Regions from separate parts of the Streptomyces sp. NPDC054841 genome, predicted to be linked through region 3. Evidence: riboswitches for the same ligand, from Rfam matches in the RefSeq annotation. Region 3 holds a riboswitch; each other region holds the start of a gene.
The links. Region 3 has a riboswitch for cyclic di-AMP ahead of ACWGI8_RS03820 (NlpC/P60 family protein). Riboswitches for the same ligand answer to the same signal wherever they lie in the genome.
Positions count from the first base shown of each region.

Region 1 (4,588 bases), on a different contig from region 3:
TGGGCGGCGGACTGCAGGGCCCGGGGACTGGCAGTCGGCTGCTTCCGGCCGCCGTCCGTGCCGGACGGCATCTCCCGGATCAGGCTCACCGCGCGGGCCGATCTCACGCCTCAGCAGGTCGAGACGGCGGTCGCCACCATCCTGGGGAGCGCGCCCGCCGTCTGAGCCGGTGGGTCCGTCAGCCGGCCGAGTCCTCTCCCAGCCCGCGCAGGAAGCCGGTCCAGGCGGCGGGGGAGAACCGCAGCACCGGCAGATGGACGTTCTTCGAGTCCCGCACGGCCAGAGCGCCGTCGGCGCAGCGTGCGGTCTCGACGCAGTTGTTCATTCCGACACTGCGGCTGCTGCGCTGCCACGGAGTGCGCAGCGGGGTGTGTAAGAGTGCGTCGTGAGCAGACATTGGGGGGTGCCTTCCCTACGCGCCGTCACCGATCCCGGTGATGAGATCCAACGAGTCGTGGAGCGAGAGCGCATGCGCCTGCATGGTGCGGAACGCGGCGCCGTACGCATCAAGGTCTTCTTTCCGCTCCAGATAGAGACTACTCGTCAAGTGGTCAAGAACAACCACGTCCAGATCAGAAGTGTTCGGAAAAGAGAAGATAACGAAAGGTCCGGTGAGTCCCACATAGCCACCGGTCGAGAACGGCAGCACCTGCAGCCGGACATGGGGGAGCCGGGCCATGTCCAGCACCCTCCTCAACTGTCCGCGCATGACCCGCGGACCGCCCACCTGCCGCCGCAGCACCGCCTCGTCCAGCACCGCGCTGAACTCCAGCGGCCGCTCCGCACGGAGCACTTGCTGACGGGCGATCCGGACCTCCACCAGTGAGTCCACGGTGGCCGACGGCAGCCCTTCGAGCGCGGAACGGGTCACGGCCCGCGCGTAGTCGGGGGTCTGCAGCAGCCCTGGCACCACCGACGTCTCCAACGTCCGGGCCGTGCTCGCCTGGGACTCCAGACTGATGAAGTCCCGGTACTGCGGCGGGATCACCCCCCGATAGGCGTGCCACCAGCCCGTACCGCCGCCGTCCGCCGAACCGGCCAGCGTCCCCAGCAGTTCACGCAGCCGCTGGTCGACGACCCCGTACGCATCGAGCAGCCGGGCCACGTCCGCCGGCTTCGCCCCGCTCGTGCCCGTCTCGATCCGGCTCACCTTCGACTGGTGCCAGCCCACGAGCCGCGCCGCCTCCCGGCTGGTGAGGCCCGCGCCGAGCCGCAGCCCGCGCAACTCCTCCCCGAGCTTGCGCCGGCGCACCACGGGACCGTGCCGCATCCCCGTCTCCTCCTTCGGCCGCCGAATACCCCGGCGAATCGCAGCGCCGAGTATGAGCCCAAATACGGTCTCGCGTCGCAGAGTTCACCGCTTTGAGCGACAGATATATGCATATCCTGGTGGAACGGCACCACCGGCGACAGCAGGAGTGGCAGTCTGGCGCGAAGCACAATCCGAGGCTGTTCCGGCACATCATCCGCTACGTGCCGCAATCCGGCCCCGGTGGGAAAGGGACAGCCCGCCATGGCAGATCACCAGGAAGCATCCGTCACTCTGCCGAGCAATCCCGCCTCGGTCCCCGCCGCGCGGAGATACGTCTCCGACATCCTCACCGAGTGGGGACTGCCGGGGGAGGCCGAAGCGGCCGACACCGTACGGCTCATCGTCTCCGAACTCGCCACCAACGCCGTGCAGCACACCTTCGGACAGTCGCCGACCTTCACGGTCGACGTCCGGCTGGAGCGCGACGAGCAGCTGCGCATCGGCGTCACCGACAGTCACCCCCGATGGCCGCAGCGGCTGCCCGCAGCCGTCCAGCAGGACAACGGCCGGGGCATGGTGATCATCCGCTGGCTCACCGCGGAGTGCGGCGGGCGGCTGTCCGTCAGCCCCACCCCGGAGGGCGGCAAGACCATCTGGATCGTCCTGCCCTGGGCTGCCGCCGCCCCCGTGCAGAACCCCGGCTGACCGGGTGGCGGCCGGCCGGGCGGTCGGCGCGGCGGTGACCCGGCCGGTGGCCACGGTCCGGCCGCGTACCGCCCGGACCGTGGAGAAGGCCGCCGGCGCGGGCCCTCACCGCCCTGCGCCGGGCGCTGACGACGGGTCTTCCTGCGAGTCCTCCTGCGAGGTGATGTGCAGGCCCACGAGCCAGGGCAGCAGGCCCCACAGCCCCGCGCAGACGAGCAGCGTCGCGGCCGCGGCGATCACTCCCTCGGGCGTGCCGTGCACGACATCGACGACCAGCAGTACCGCCGAGGTCAGCGCCAGGGCGAGCACCGCCATGCCGATGCCGGCCAGCCGGGAGGAGATGTCGACGATCTCCCGTTTGGCACCTCTGCGGAACAGACCGCGGTGCAATGCGGCGGGCGCGGTGAACAGCGCCGCCGCGACAACGGCCAGCATCAGCGTCGTCACGTACGTGCCGCGCTGGAACGAGTTGAGCGAAGGGAAGCGGGCCGTGAAGGCCAGCGTCAGCAGAAAGGCGAACAGGATCTGAACGCCGGTCTGGATGACCCGGAGCTCCTGGAGCAGCTCGACGAAGTTACGGTCGGCCTGCTCCGTCTCGGTCTCGTCCCGCGAGGCGCGGAGGCTTTCGTCATCAGGCATGCATGACGAGTAGCCCGCGCCCCGCGGAACATGCCACCGCTGAGCCGATCGGCGCATTCAGCCGATCGCGTGACGCGGTCCCACAGGGTCAGCGCACGCGCCCGTACCGCACGTTCTTGGACCAGATCTTGCTCAGTTTCACGACGGATCCGGTCTTCGGCGAGTGCCAGATCCTGCCGCCGCCCGCGTAGATACCGACGTGGTACACATACCCGCCGGCATGGAAGAAGACCAGGTCACCGCGTTGCCGCTTGTGGGCGGAGATGTGCCGGGTGCGGTTGTACTGTTGCTGCGCCGTGCGCGGCAGGCGTTTACCGGCCTTCTCGTACGAGTAGAGAATGAGCCCTGAACAGTCGAACCGGTACGGACCGGTGGCCCCGTACCTGTACGGCGCTCCCTTCTTCGACGCGGCCACCTTCAGGGCCTTCGTCGCGTGTGCCGAGGCCGCCTGGGCCTCGGAGACGCCGCCCGGCATGATCAGCGAGCCGCCGACGGCGGCGAGTGTGAGAGCCGAGACGGCACCCGTCCGTGACAACAGGGACGGGACATGTGTCTGCGCAGTCATGCGCAACCCTTCGTCAGCCGCCTGTGAAGGATGACCTGTCGGGTTCGGACCGGCGAAGAACGCCCGGCCGCGCTAGCGGCTTCACCCCGAGGACCGGCCATGCGGCCGGCCCGTACTGCTCGGGTCCTCCACTCCTGCCGAAGCCCTCATGTCGACCAGGCATCCGGTGCGGCGGCAGGACTCGGCGTCCGCCCGGACCGCCCCGCCGCGGTGGCGGGGGCTTGTCGTCCCAGGGATCTTGACGCACTTTCTGCCGGATTTCCGAGTTGAAACGACGATTTGTGAAGCTCCTCACCACTGATCCATTGGAGTGGACAGGGCCGTTTGGCCGAGTTCGCGTGGCCGCGTGACGAGCGCCGTACCAGCAACGGAACGCCGCATTCGATCAGATGGCTCAACGCTGTGCGCAACTCGCCCGATACTTATGCCGAAGCTGCGAGTGGTCCGGATGGGCGACACCCACTCGTACGCCTCCGGCATGGCGCGAGCGGCCTTCCGGGCTTCCGTGTGGCCCGCCGTCAACTCGTCGGCTCGGGCGGCACGGTGATTCGGGAGGCCCTCCGCTCCCCGTCCAACACCCGCAGGGCGCGCGTCAGTGTGGGCGAGTGCAGCTCGCTCTCGCCGCGCGCGTGCATCAGCGCCAGTGAGTCCCTGAGCGCCGCGGCCCGTGCGGCCAGTGCCTGCGCGGCACGGAGCGCGCCATAGGTGTGCGTGCCGTGGGCCGGGTTGATCCGTCCCAGCTGGTCGACGACTTCGAGATAGCAGTCGATGAACTCGCTTTCGGCGCGCGTCAGTGCGGGCAGGGGCGGCAGCTCCGGAGGCAGCAAGGCCGGCTCACCTCGCGCCGGTGGAAATCGCGGACGTCTTGCGGTTCTTGATGATGTGGTCCACGAGGCCGTACTCCCTGGCCGCTGCCGCGTCGAGGACGGTGTCGCGTTCGAGGTCGGCGGCGATGCGCTCGGCGCTCCGACCGGTGTGCCGCACGAGCATGGCGGCGAGCTGCTCGCGCAGCCGGAGCAACTCCTGTGCCTGGATGTCCAGATCGGTCGGCTGGCCCTGGAGCGGCTCGGTCAGGGCGGGCTGCTGGACGATGACCCGGGCGCCGGGCAGGGCCATTCGTTTGCCGGGCGTGCCCGCCGCGAGCAACACGGCGGCGGTGGAGGCGGCCTGACCGAGGCAGGTCGTCGCCACGTCGCAGGTCACCACCTGCATCGTGTCGTAGATCGCGGACATGGCGCTGATCGAGCCCCCGGGGGAGTTGATGTAGAGCGAGATGTCCTGGTCGGGGGCGGCGTACTCGAGGTGCAGGAACTGGGCGATGACGTCGTTGGCCGAGGTGTCGTCGACGGGTGCGCCGAGAAAGATGATCCGCTCGTCCAGCAGCTTCGAATACGGATCCAGGGAGCGGAGCCCGGCGCTGGTGCGCT
Region 1 covers NZ_JBSGZO010000200.1:453-5,040, reverse strand. The annotation lists gene ACWGI8_RS24590 (8-amino-7-oxononanoate synthase) at 1-165, shown strand, start outside; gene ACWGI8_RS24585 (DUF397 domain-containing protein) at 179-397, opposite strand; gene ACWGI8_RS24580 (helix-turn-helix domain-containing protein) at 413-1,270, opposite strand; gene ACWGI8_RS24575 (ATP-binding protein) at 1,514-1,957, shown strand; gene ACWGI8_RS24570 (DUF6328 family protein) at 2,063-2,596, opposite strand; gene ACWGI8_RS24565 (C40 family peptidase) at 2,685-3,161, opposite strand; cyclic di-AMP (ydaO/yuaA leader) riboswitch at 3,165-3,316, opposite strand; gene ACWGI8_RS24560 (hypothetical protein) at 3,680-3,988, opposite strand; gene ACWGI8_RS24555 (ATP-dependent Clp protease proteolytic subunit) at 3,996-4,588, opposite strand, start outside.
Region 1: linked by a shared signal. The riboswitch ahead of ACWGI8_RS24565 (C40 family peptidase) and the one ahead of ACWGI8_RS03820 (NlpC/P60 family protein) in region 3 are both predicted to bind cyclic di-AMP.

Region 2 (4,588 bases), on a different contig from region 3:
GATGGGCATCCGCTTCCGGACAGCCGGGATGGCGGGAGGAGCAGTCGCACTGACGACCGCCGCCATCGCAGCCTTGCTCACGTCCGCCCCTGCGGCCACCGCGGCCACGAACACGTTCACCCCGGTCGCCGACACCTACGTACAGGACAGCACCCCGTCCACCAACTACGGCACCTCGACCCAGTTCGTGGTCGACAACTCGCCCGTGCGCCAGTCGTTCCTGAAGTTCACCGTCAGCGGCCTCACCCAGCCGGTGACCGGCGCCAAGCTGCGGATCCGCACCATCAGTGGCAACAGCGGCAGCAGCAACGGCGGCACCTTCAAGTCGATGACCAGCACCACGTGGTCGGAGACCGGCACGACCTGGAACAACAAACCCGCCATCGACGGCGCGACGCTGGGCAGCCTCGGCTCGGTGGCCAAGGACACCTGGTACGAGATCGACGTGACCTCGCTGGTGTCCGGCAACGGCACCTTCGGCATCGGCGCGACCTCCCCCAGCTCCGACGGCGCCTACTACGACTCGCGGGAGAGTGGCGCCGACGCCCCGCAGCTGGTGATCACCACCGGCAGCGGCCCCTCGCCCACCCCCACGCCCACCCCGCCCTCGGGCGACCCGGTGCTGGTCGGCGCGGGCGACATCGCCTCCTCCGGCTCGGGCGACTCCGCGACCGCCAATCTGCTCGACGGCATCTCCGGCACGGTGTACACCACCGGCGACAACGTCTACCCGGACGGCACGGCTTCGCAGTTCACCAGCTACTACGAGCCGGCCTGGGGGCGGCACAAGGCCCGCACCCGCCCCTCGCCGGGCAACCACGACTACCACACGTCGGGAGCCACGGGGTACTACAACTACTTCGGCGCCAACGCCGGCCCGTCCGGGCGGGGGTACTACTCCTACGACCTGGGCAACTGGCACGTGGTCTCGCTGAACTCCGAGGTGAGCATGTCCGTCGGCTCGGCGCAGGAGCAGTGGCTGCGTTCCGACCTGGCCGCCAGCAGCAAGCAGTGCACCATCGCCTACTGGCACAAGCCGCGGTTCACCTCGGGCGCCAACCATGCCCCGGACACCTCGACCGGACCTCTCGTCCAGGCGCTGTACGACTACAACGCCGAGGTGATCGCCACGGGCCACAACCACCAGTACGAGCGGTTCGCTCCCATGAACCCGAGCGGTCAGCTCGACAACACCCGCGGCATCCGGCACTTCGTCGCCGGCATGGGCGGTGTCGGGCACTACAGCTTCGGCACCATCCAGCCCAACAGCCAGGCCCGCAACAGTGACACCTTTGGTGTGCTCAAGTTCACCCTGCACGCCAACAGCTACGACTGGCAGTTCGTGCCCGAGGCGGGCAAGACCTACAGCGACAGCGGCACCACCAACTGCCACTGAGTGATCGCCTCTCGCACCCGGCAGGGGCTGTCCGCGGCGAACCCCCGGACAGCCCCGTCGGCTTCGATGCTGCCGGCCGCCTGCGGCTTCGCCGTCCCCGAGCGGCCCGGGCCACGCCTGCGTGCGGCTGAGGACCTCTTCGACGACCAGCTCACACCGCGGTGCTCGAAGCCAGCCAGGATGCGACAGCCTCGGCGATGGGCTGACCGGTCTCCAGTTGTACGAAGCCGAACTGCCCGCCCTGATTGCACTCCAGGAACCACCAGGTGCCGTCATCGTCCTCAGCGAAGTCGAAGGCGCCGTAGGCGAGCTGGGCGAGCGACATGTAGGCGCAGATGGCCTCCGCGATGCGGGTGGGCACCTCGGCCGGGACCCAGACACCGCCGTCGTCGACGAAACGCCAGTCCACCTCGTCGGGGTCGGACGCCCTCCGTGCGGCGAACAGTTCGTCCCCCACACAGGTCAGCCGGATGTCCGCGCGCTTGGGCACACGCTGCTGCAGGAGCGTGGGGCCGGCGGTCACTCCGGTGAAGTCGGCGTCCGGCTCGACGGGGGTGGTGGGTAGTGCCAGCGGCGGGTCGCTGGGATGCGTTCCCGAAACCGGCTTCACGACGAGGTCCGGGTACTGGGCGGCGAACTCGCGTGCAACCTGCGGAAAGCTGGTGATCAGCGTGGGGGGTACCGCGAAGCCGCTGCGGTGGGCGACGCGCAGCTGCCAGGGTTTCCAGCGGGCTTGCGCGGCGGCGACCGGATGGTTCATCCAGCGCACGCCCGTGCAGTTCAGCGTTCCGTACAGGGCCTGTTCGGCCTCGGCGGTGAGCCATGCGGACTGATGGGCGGCGCGCGCTGCCGGACGGCCGGGCCGGCGTACCCATATCGAGCGCAGTCCGCTCATCCCCACCACACGACCCCCGGCCGACAGATGTCCGTCGAAGTCGCCCCGCACGTACTCGGCGGACAGGGCGGCCTGGCCCGGGAGGTCGGCGGGGTCCAGACGTACGACCGGGATGCCCGCATCGTCCAGGGCGGACACCACCATGTCCGCGGTCACGTCCTCGACGCAGGTCAGTACGAGCACGGTCATGGGGGCCGTCAGTCGTCGAAGTGCGTTTGGGAACCGGCGGTGGACGTGGTGGTGCCGTACGCCAGCAGCAGGTCGCGGTCGCTGATGGCCGGGCGCCCATCGGGCAGGACGTTCAGCTGACGCGTGGGGTCATAGGCGTAGGGAATCACGGCGGGCGGGGCCGAGGCCGGGCGGGCGTAGTTCAATGCGAACGGTTTCATCACGTCTCCTCTTGCGTGCCGGACGGGCGGCAGGCTCTGCCGGCTCATCGGGCAGGGGTGCTGAATGGCTTGTGGCATGCGGCCATGTGGTCATGCGTCGTCCCGGTCGGAAGACAGCGGTCGGATCGTCGACAGCGATCAGGCGGGCGGCGCGCAGTCACCGACAGCGATCGGGGGGCGGCGCGCAGCCACCGACAGCGTCCTTTCCGGCCGCGACGACAGCCGCAGATATCCGGGCTCGCCGAGTGGGCGGCGAGTACGTTCTCGCCGAGCACGCCGCCGGGGGGAGGTACTGCCGGCCACCGGCCGCTGCACTCGTACGGATGACTGGGTCTACGGCTGAGGTCGCACCGCAGCATGGGCGGTGCCGGTTCCGATGACCGGCAGCGCGTGGGTCGACCCGACGGCGGAGGCGCGGCTGACGAGCTGCCGGGTGGTGATCCGGGGGCGTGGGGCGCGATCTCGTCCGACTGCAGATATCAAGGTGGCTCCGTACTCCGAACGCCTACGAGGTGAGCTGTCGGGTTCGGGCTGGAGAGTCGCCCGGCCGTGGTTCTCACGGCTTCACCCCAAGCCGCCCGGGTACGCGATGTCCCGTACGGCGCAAGTGGGTCCCCCGCTCCTGCCAGGCGGTGTGGTGATGTGCTGCCGCGTGCGCCGGGGGCAGGATTCGGCGGTCCGGGCACGCGGTGTTCGACTTATCCGAACGCCGAGCACGTTAGAGGGATCTTGCGTTCGAGCACAAGGTCTGCACAAGTGAACTCGTGTCAACTTGCCTTTTTTACAAGAGAGTTCATGGTAGGTAGGCCCGGTACCCCCGGTAAAGGGGGATGCGTGCACCTCGTATGCGTATCAGCAATCCAGGCTGCTACGACGGGCCCGGATACGCACGCATGGCTGCATGGCTGCAACCGCACCCGCCCGCCCGCGTGTGACGCGCGGGTGACCCGCGGGTGATGACCACCCCCACTCACACAGCGCTCACCTGAGGTGACTCGGCCCGCATGATCACCCCGGCACCCGAGGTGAGCCCGTCTTCCCTGGCAGTGGGACCGGTCCGGTGAAACGATGTCCGTAGACAGCAGCCGCCGGTGCGGCGCGTCGTCGTGCCCGCCCGGCCAGGAGCAGGGAGGCGCGAGCGATGCAGGGTGACCCCGAGGTCCTGGAGTTCCTCAACGAGCAGCTGACCGCCGAGCTGACCGCGATCAATCAGTACTTCCTGCACCACAAGATGCAGGAGAACTTCGGCTGGACCAGGCTTGCCGCCCACACCCGGCGGGAGTCGTTCGAGGAGATGAACCACGCGGAGGTCCTGACCGACCGGATCCTCGTGCTGGACGGCCTGCCGAACTACCAGCGACTTTTCCACGTCCGGGTGGGCCAGACGGTCACGGAGATGTTCCAGGCGGACCGAGAGGTCGAGGTCGAGGCGATCGACCGGCTGAGGCGCGGCATCGACGTCATGCGGGCCAAGGGCGACATAACCTCGGCGAACCTCTTCGAGTCGATTCTTGCCGACGAGGAACACCACATCGACTACCTCGACACCCAGCTCGAGCTGATCGAGAAGCTCGGTGAAGCGCTCTATCTGGCCCAGTTGATCGAGCAGCCGGAGGGCTGAGCCCCGGGGTTCACACTCCGGCGACGGTGACCACGGCGTCGGTGGCGAAGCCCAGCAGCAGGCCCAGCAGAATCATCCAGGCGGTGAGTTCCTTCATGGCGGCCCGGCGAACGACGGCGAGCAGCTCGATGATCACGTAGAGGATGGACCCGGCGGCCAGGCCCATGAAGGCAACGCTGAGGGTTTCGTTGACCACCTGCCGGCCGACCAGGGTGCCCACGAAGGTGGGACCGCCGCCGATCAGGCCGAGCAGCGCGAGGGTCCCCCAAGAGGGCCGCTCCCCCTCG
Region 2 covers NZ_JBSGZO010000216.1:6,857-11,444, reverse strand. The annotation lists gene ACWGI8_RS25730 (CBM96 family carbohydrate-binding protein) at 2-1,396, shown strand; gene tgmB (ATP-grasp ribosomal peptide maturase) at 1,548-2,480, opposite strand; gene tgmA (putative ATP-grasp-modified RiPP) at 2,489-2,680, opposite strand; cyclic di-AMP (ydaO/yuaA leader) riboswitch at 3,167-3,322, opposite strand; gene bfr (bacterioferritin) at 3,822-4,301, shown strand; gene ACWGI8_RS25710 (ZIP family metal transporter) at 4,312-4,588, opposite strand, start outside.
Region 2: linked by a shared signal. The riboswitch ahead of tgmA (putative ATP-grasp-modified RiPP) and the one ahead of ACWGI8_RS03820 (NlpC/P60 family protein) in region 3 are both predicted to bind cyclic di-AMP.

Region 3 (4,588 bases):
GATGCCGCCGGCCCGGTACTGCGCGGTGGCGAGGGAACCCAGTGCGTTGCGGGAGGCGTTGAGCCGGTCCGTACGCCGTGCCGCCTCGTCCCGCAGCTCGTTCGCCGAGGCCTTTGCCGCGTCGGCCTTCACCTTCGCGCCGTTGTACTTCTCGGTCGCCTCCTCGGCCTCTTCGTACAGTTTGTCGGCCTTGGCCTTGACCTCGTCCGGGGTGAGGAGCGGTTCGGCGTGCCCGGCCCCCTCGAAGACGGTGGCGGTTGCGGCGCCGGCGAGCGCGAGGGTGGCGGAGAGGCGGGCGGCGGGGCCGGAGAGCGTGCGCTGCCTGGGTTTGCGGTGCGCTGCCACGAGGGAGCCAGTCCTTCCGTAGGGTCCGCCGGTACGGGTACCGGCGGCGGACCGCACAGGGGAGACGGTCCACCGCCGGCTCTTTCGGCGGGGGCGACCGGCTGCCGTCCGGGTACGGGACGGTGGTGAGAGCCGGCCACCTGGGGGAGGACGCTAAACCTCGGGGTTACGACACGGCGGCGTCCTGACCGGTATTGGTGGGAGATGGACCGGCCGGGGTCACTTTCGGATCGTACGGCTAGGCTCCGGTGCCATGGACGTACTCATCAATGTCTTCGTCGCCCTGCACATCATCGGTATCGCGTCGCTGCTCGGCGGCTTCCTGACCCAGATGAAGGCCATGGGCGAGGGGACGGCGCGCTTCACGCCCGCGATGCTGCACGGTGCGCTGACCATGCTGGTCACGGGCGTGGTGCTGGTGGGGCTGAATCAGGCGGACGACCAGCCGGTGAACAACCTCAAGATCGGCATCAAGCTCGCGGTGCTCGTGGTGATCCTCGCGCTGGTCTACGTCAAGCGGGACGAGGAGAAGGTGGACAAGGGGGCGTTCGCGACGGTGGGCGCGCTGACGCTGGCGAACATCTTCATCGCGACACTCTGGACGTGATGCGGCCCGGGTCCAGGAGGTTCCTGGCGACCCGGGGGATTTTGGGGTCCGCGCCGGTCGGCCGAGCCCGAGCCGCTCATGCCGCAACTCCCCTTGGTCAAAGGCCGGTTGCGGCGTGAGTCGGGCGCCGTGCGACGGATTCCACCGGCGCGGCATCCGCAAGCCCGGCATCCGCAAGCCCGGCTCACGCAAGCCCGGCTCACGCAAGCCCGGCTCACGCAAGCCCGGCTCACGCAAGCCCGCTCGGCGTGGCCTCTAGGCGGGGCGGACGCTCCCGTAGATCGGCATGTAGTAGATCGACTCCTCGCGGACGTTCGCACCCGGCTTCGGGGCGTGGATCATCATGCCGTCGCCGATGTAGATGCCGACGTGGCTGATGTCGTCGTAGAAGAAGACCAGATCACCCGGGAGGAGATCCTTCGTCGCCACCCGCTGTCCGACCTCCACCTGGTCCCAGGTGGTCCGGGGCAGATCGACGCCGGCCGCCTTCCAGGCGGCCTGGGTGAGCCCGGAGCAGTCGTACGAGCTGGGGCCGGTCGCGCCCCAGACGTACGGCTTGCCGATCTGGGCGCGGGCGAAGGAGAGGACCTTCTCGGCCTTGGCCGCGTACGAGTCGGTGCCCGTGCCGGTGCCGGTGCCGGTGCCGGTGCCCGTACCTGTGCCCTGGTTCTGCTCCTGCTCCTGCTGTGCGCGCTCCTGGCGCAGCCGCTCCGCCTCCGCCTCGGCTTCCGCCTCGGCTTCCGCCTTGGCCTGTGCCTCGGCCTTGCGGCGGGCCTCTTCCTCCCGCTTCCGCTCCAGCGCCTCGAGCCGCGCCTTCTCCTCGGCGGTCAGCTGGGACAGCAGCGCCCGCGCCTCGGCGAGCTTCTTCTGGACGGTCTGCTTGCTCTCACGCAGCGTCTGCTGCGAAGCGGTCAGCGACTCCAGGCTCTTGGTGGCCCGCGCGCGCTGCTTCGCCGCCGCGGCCTGCTCGGTCTCGAAGTCGGCGATGGCGCTGCGCTGCTGGTCGGTCAGCCGGTCCATCAACTGTGTCTGGTCGAAGTACGCCTGCGGGCTGTCGGCGAAGAGCAGCGCGGCGGTCGGGGCCACCGCACCCGTGCGGTACTGGGCGGCCGCGTACGAACCGAGGGCCCGGCGGGACTCGTTGAGGGAGTCCGTGCGCTTGGCGACGTCGTCGAGGATCGTGTCCACCGCGCGGCGCTGCTTCGCGGTGGCCTCCTGCGCCCGGTTGTAGTCCTGGGTCGCGGAGCCCGCCTGCCGGTACAGGTCGTCGACCTTCTTCTGGACCTCTTCGATGCTCGGTTTCGGGTCGGCTGTCGCGTTCTGGGTCGAGAGCAGCGTCACGCCCGCCAGGGCGGCCGTCGTGAACCCGACGGCGGATGAATTCGTACGAGTACGGCTGCGCGGCTTGCGATGCGACGCCAAGGCCGGCATCTCCTTCCGTGGACCGCCTACCGGGTTAGCTGTCGGGTTCGGACGGAACGGAAGGCTGTCCTACGGGCCGAGTGGAGTGCGGCCCGATTCACCCCAGTTGTACATATCTGGTGGGTCCCCGGCTCCGAACTCCCCTGCGGAAGGCCGGATTCGGCGCAGGCTGCCCGATTGGCGTAGGTCGCCGTTGGCAGTACGGGCCGCCTGGGCGAGCACGCTAGCCAAACTGTGTTGCTGTTGTGAAGGACGATGTTCGATATGCCCGATACATTTCCGTGACCTTGGCGTGTCGTGGCCGAGACGTGACGGTATGTGATCGGTTCCGGCGTTGCGCTCCGGCTCGGTGAGTGTGGTGAAGGCGGCGGCGGGCTGTCAGTGGGGCGGCCTAGACTCATAGAGCGATGAGCAGCCTCTTTGATGACAGCTTCCTGGCGGACCTCCAGCGCACCTCGGCCCCGGAGGAGCACCCGCCGCCCGAGCCCGACGAGCACGACGAGCACCCGCCCCACGAGGAGGTCCCGCACGACCTCTTCGAGGGCGCTTTCGACGCGCCTCCGGCCCGCGACGCGTACTACCGGGACGGGGCGCCGCGCCCTGCCGTGGACCCGGCCGCGCTGCTCGAGGGGCTGAACGAGCAGCAGCGTGCCGCCGTCGCGCACCAGGGCTCGCCGCTGCTCATCGTCGCCGGCGCCGGCTCGGGCAAGACCCGGGTGCTGACCCACCGGATCGCCCATCTGCTGGCGACCCGCCATGTGCACCCCGGCCAGATACTGGCGATCACGTTCACGAACAAGGCCGCGGGCGAGATGAAGGAGCGCGTGGAGCACCTCGTCGGCCCGCGCGCCAACGCCATGTGGGTCTCCACCTTCCACAGCGCCTGCGTCCGCATCCTGCGCCGCGAGAGCAAGAAGCTCGGCTTCACGTCGTCGTTCTCGATCTACGACGCCGCCGACTCCAAGCGGCTGATGGCCCTGGTCTGCCGCGATCTGGACCTCGACCCGAAGCGCTACCCGCCGAAGTCCTTCAGCGCCAAGATCTCGAACCTGAAGAACGAGCTGATCGACGAGGAGACCTTCGCCGACCAGGCCGCCGACGGTTTCGAGAAGACGCTGGCCGAGGCCTACCGGATGTACCAGGCGCGGCTGCGCGAGGCCAACGCGCTGGACTTCGACGACATCATCATGACCACCGTCCATCTGCTCCAGGCGTTCCCGGACGTCGCCGAGCACTACCGGCGCCGGTTCCGCCATGTCCTCGTCGACGAGTACCAGGACACCAACCACGCCCAGTACACGCTGGTCCGCGAGTTGGTCGGGACGGGGTACGAGGACCTGGAGCCGGCCGAGCTGTGCGTCGTGGGCGACGCCGACCAGTCGATCTACGCCTTCCGCGGTGCCACGATCCGTAACATCCTCCAGTTCGAGGAGGACTACCCGGACGCGACGACGATCCTGCTCGAGCAGAACTACCGCTCGACCCAGACGATTCTCTCCGCGGCCAACGCCGTCATCGAGCGCAACGAGAGCCGCCGCCCCAAGAACCTGTGGACGAACGCGGGCGCGGGCGCGCAGATCACCGGCTATGTCGCCGACACCGAGCACGACGAGGCCCAGTTCGTCGCCGACGAGATCGACCGGCTGACGGACGCGGGCACTGCCAAGGCCGGCGATGTGGCGGTCTTCTACCGGACGAACGCGCAGTCCCGTGTCTTCGAAGAGATCTTCATCCGCGTCGGCCTGCCCTACAAGGTCGTCGGCGGCGTGCGCTTCTACGAGCGCAAGGAGGTCCGGGACGTGCTGGCGTATCTGCGGGTCCTGGCCAACCCGGAGGACAACGTCCCGCTGCGCCGGATCCTGAATGTGCCCAAGCGCGGCATCGGCGACCGGGCGGAGGCGATGATCGACGCCCTGGCGCTCAGGGAGAAGATCACCTTCCCGCAGGCGCTGCGCCGCGTCGACGAGGCGTACGGCATGGCGGCCCGCTCCGCCAATGCCGTCAAGCGCTTCAACACGCTGATGGAGGAGCTCGGGACGATCGTCGAATCGGGCGCGGGCCCGGCGACGGTCCTGGAGGCCGTGCTGGAGCGGACCGGTTATCTGGCCGAGCTCCAGGCGTCGACCGATCCGCAGGACGAGACACGCATCGAGAACCTGCAGGAACTCGCCTCGGTGGCCCTGGAGTTCGAGCAGGAGCGCGGGGAGCCTGGCG
Region 3 covers NZ_JBSGZO010000014.1:23,471-28,058, forward strand. The annotation lists gene ACWGI8_RS03810 (NlpC/P60 family protein) at 1-345, opposite strand, end outside; gene ACWGI8_RS03815 (hypothetical protein) at 599-952, shown strand; gene ACWGI8_RS03820 (NlpC/P60 family protein) at 1,208-2,383, opposite strand; cyclic di-AMP (ydaO/yuaA leader) riboswitch at 2,382-2,549, opposite strand; gene pcrA (DNA helicase PcrA) at 2,782-4,588, shown strand, end outside.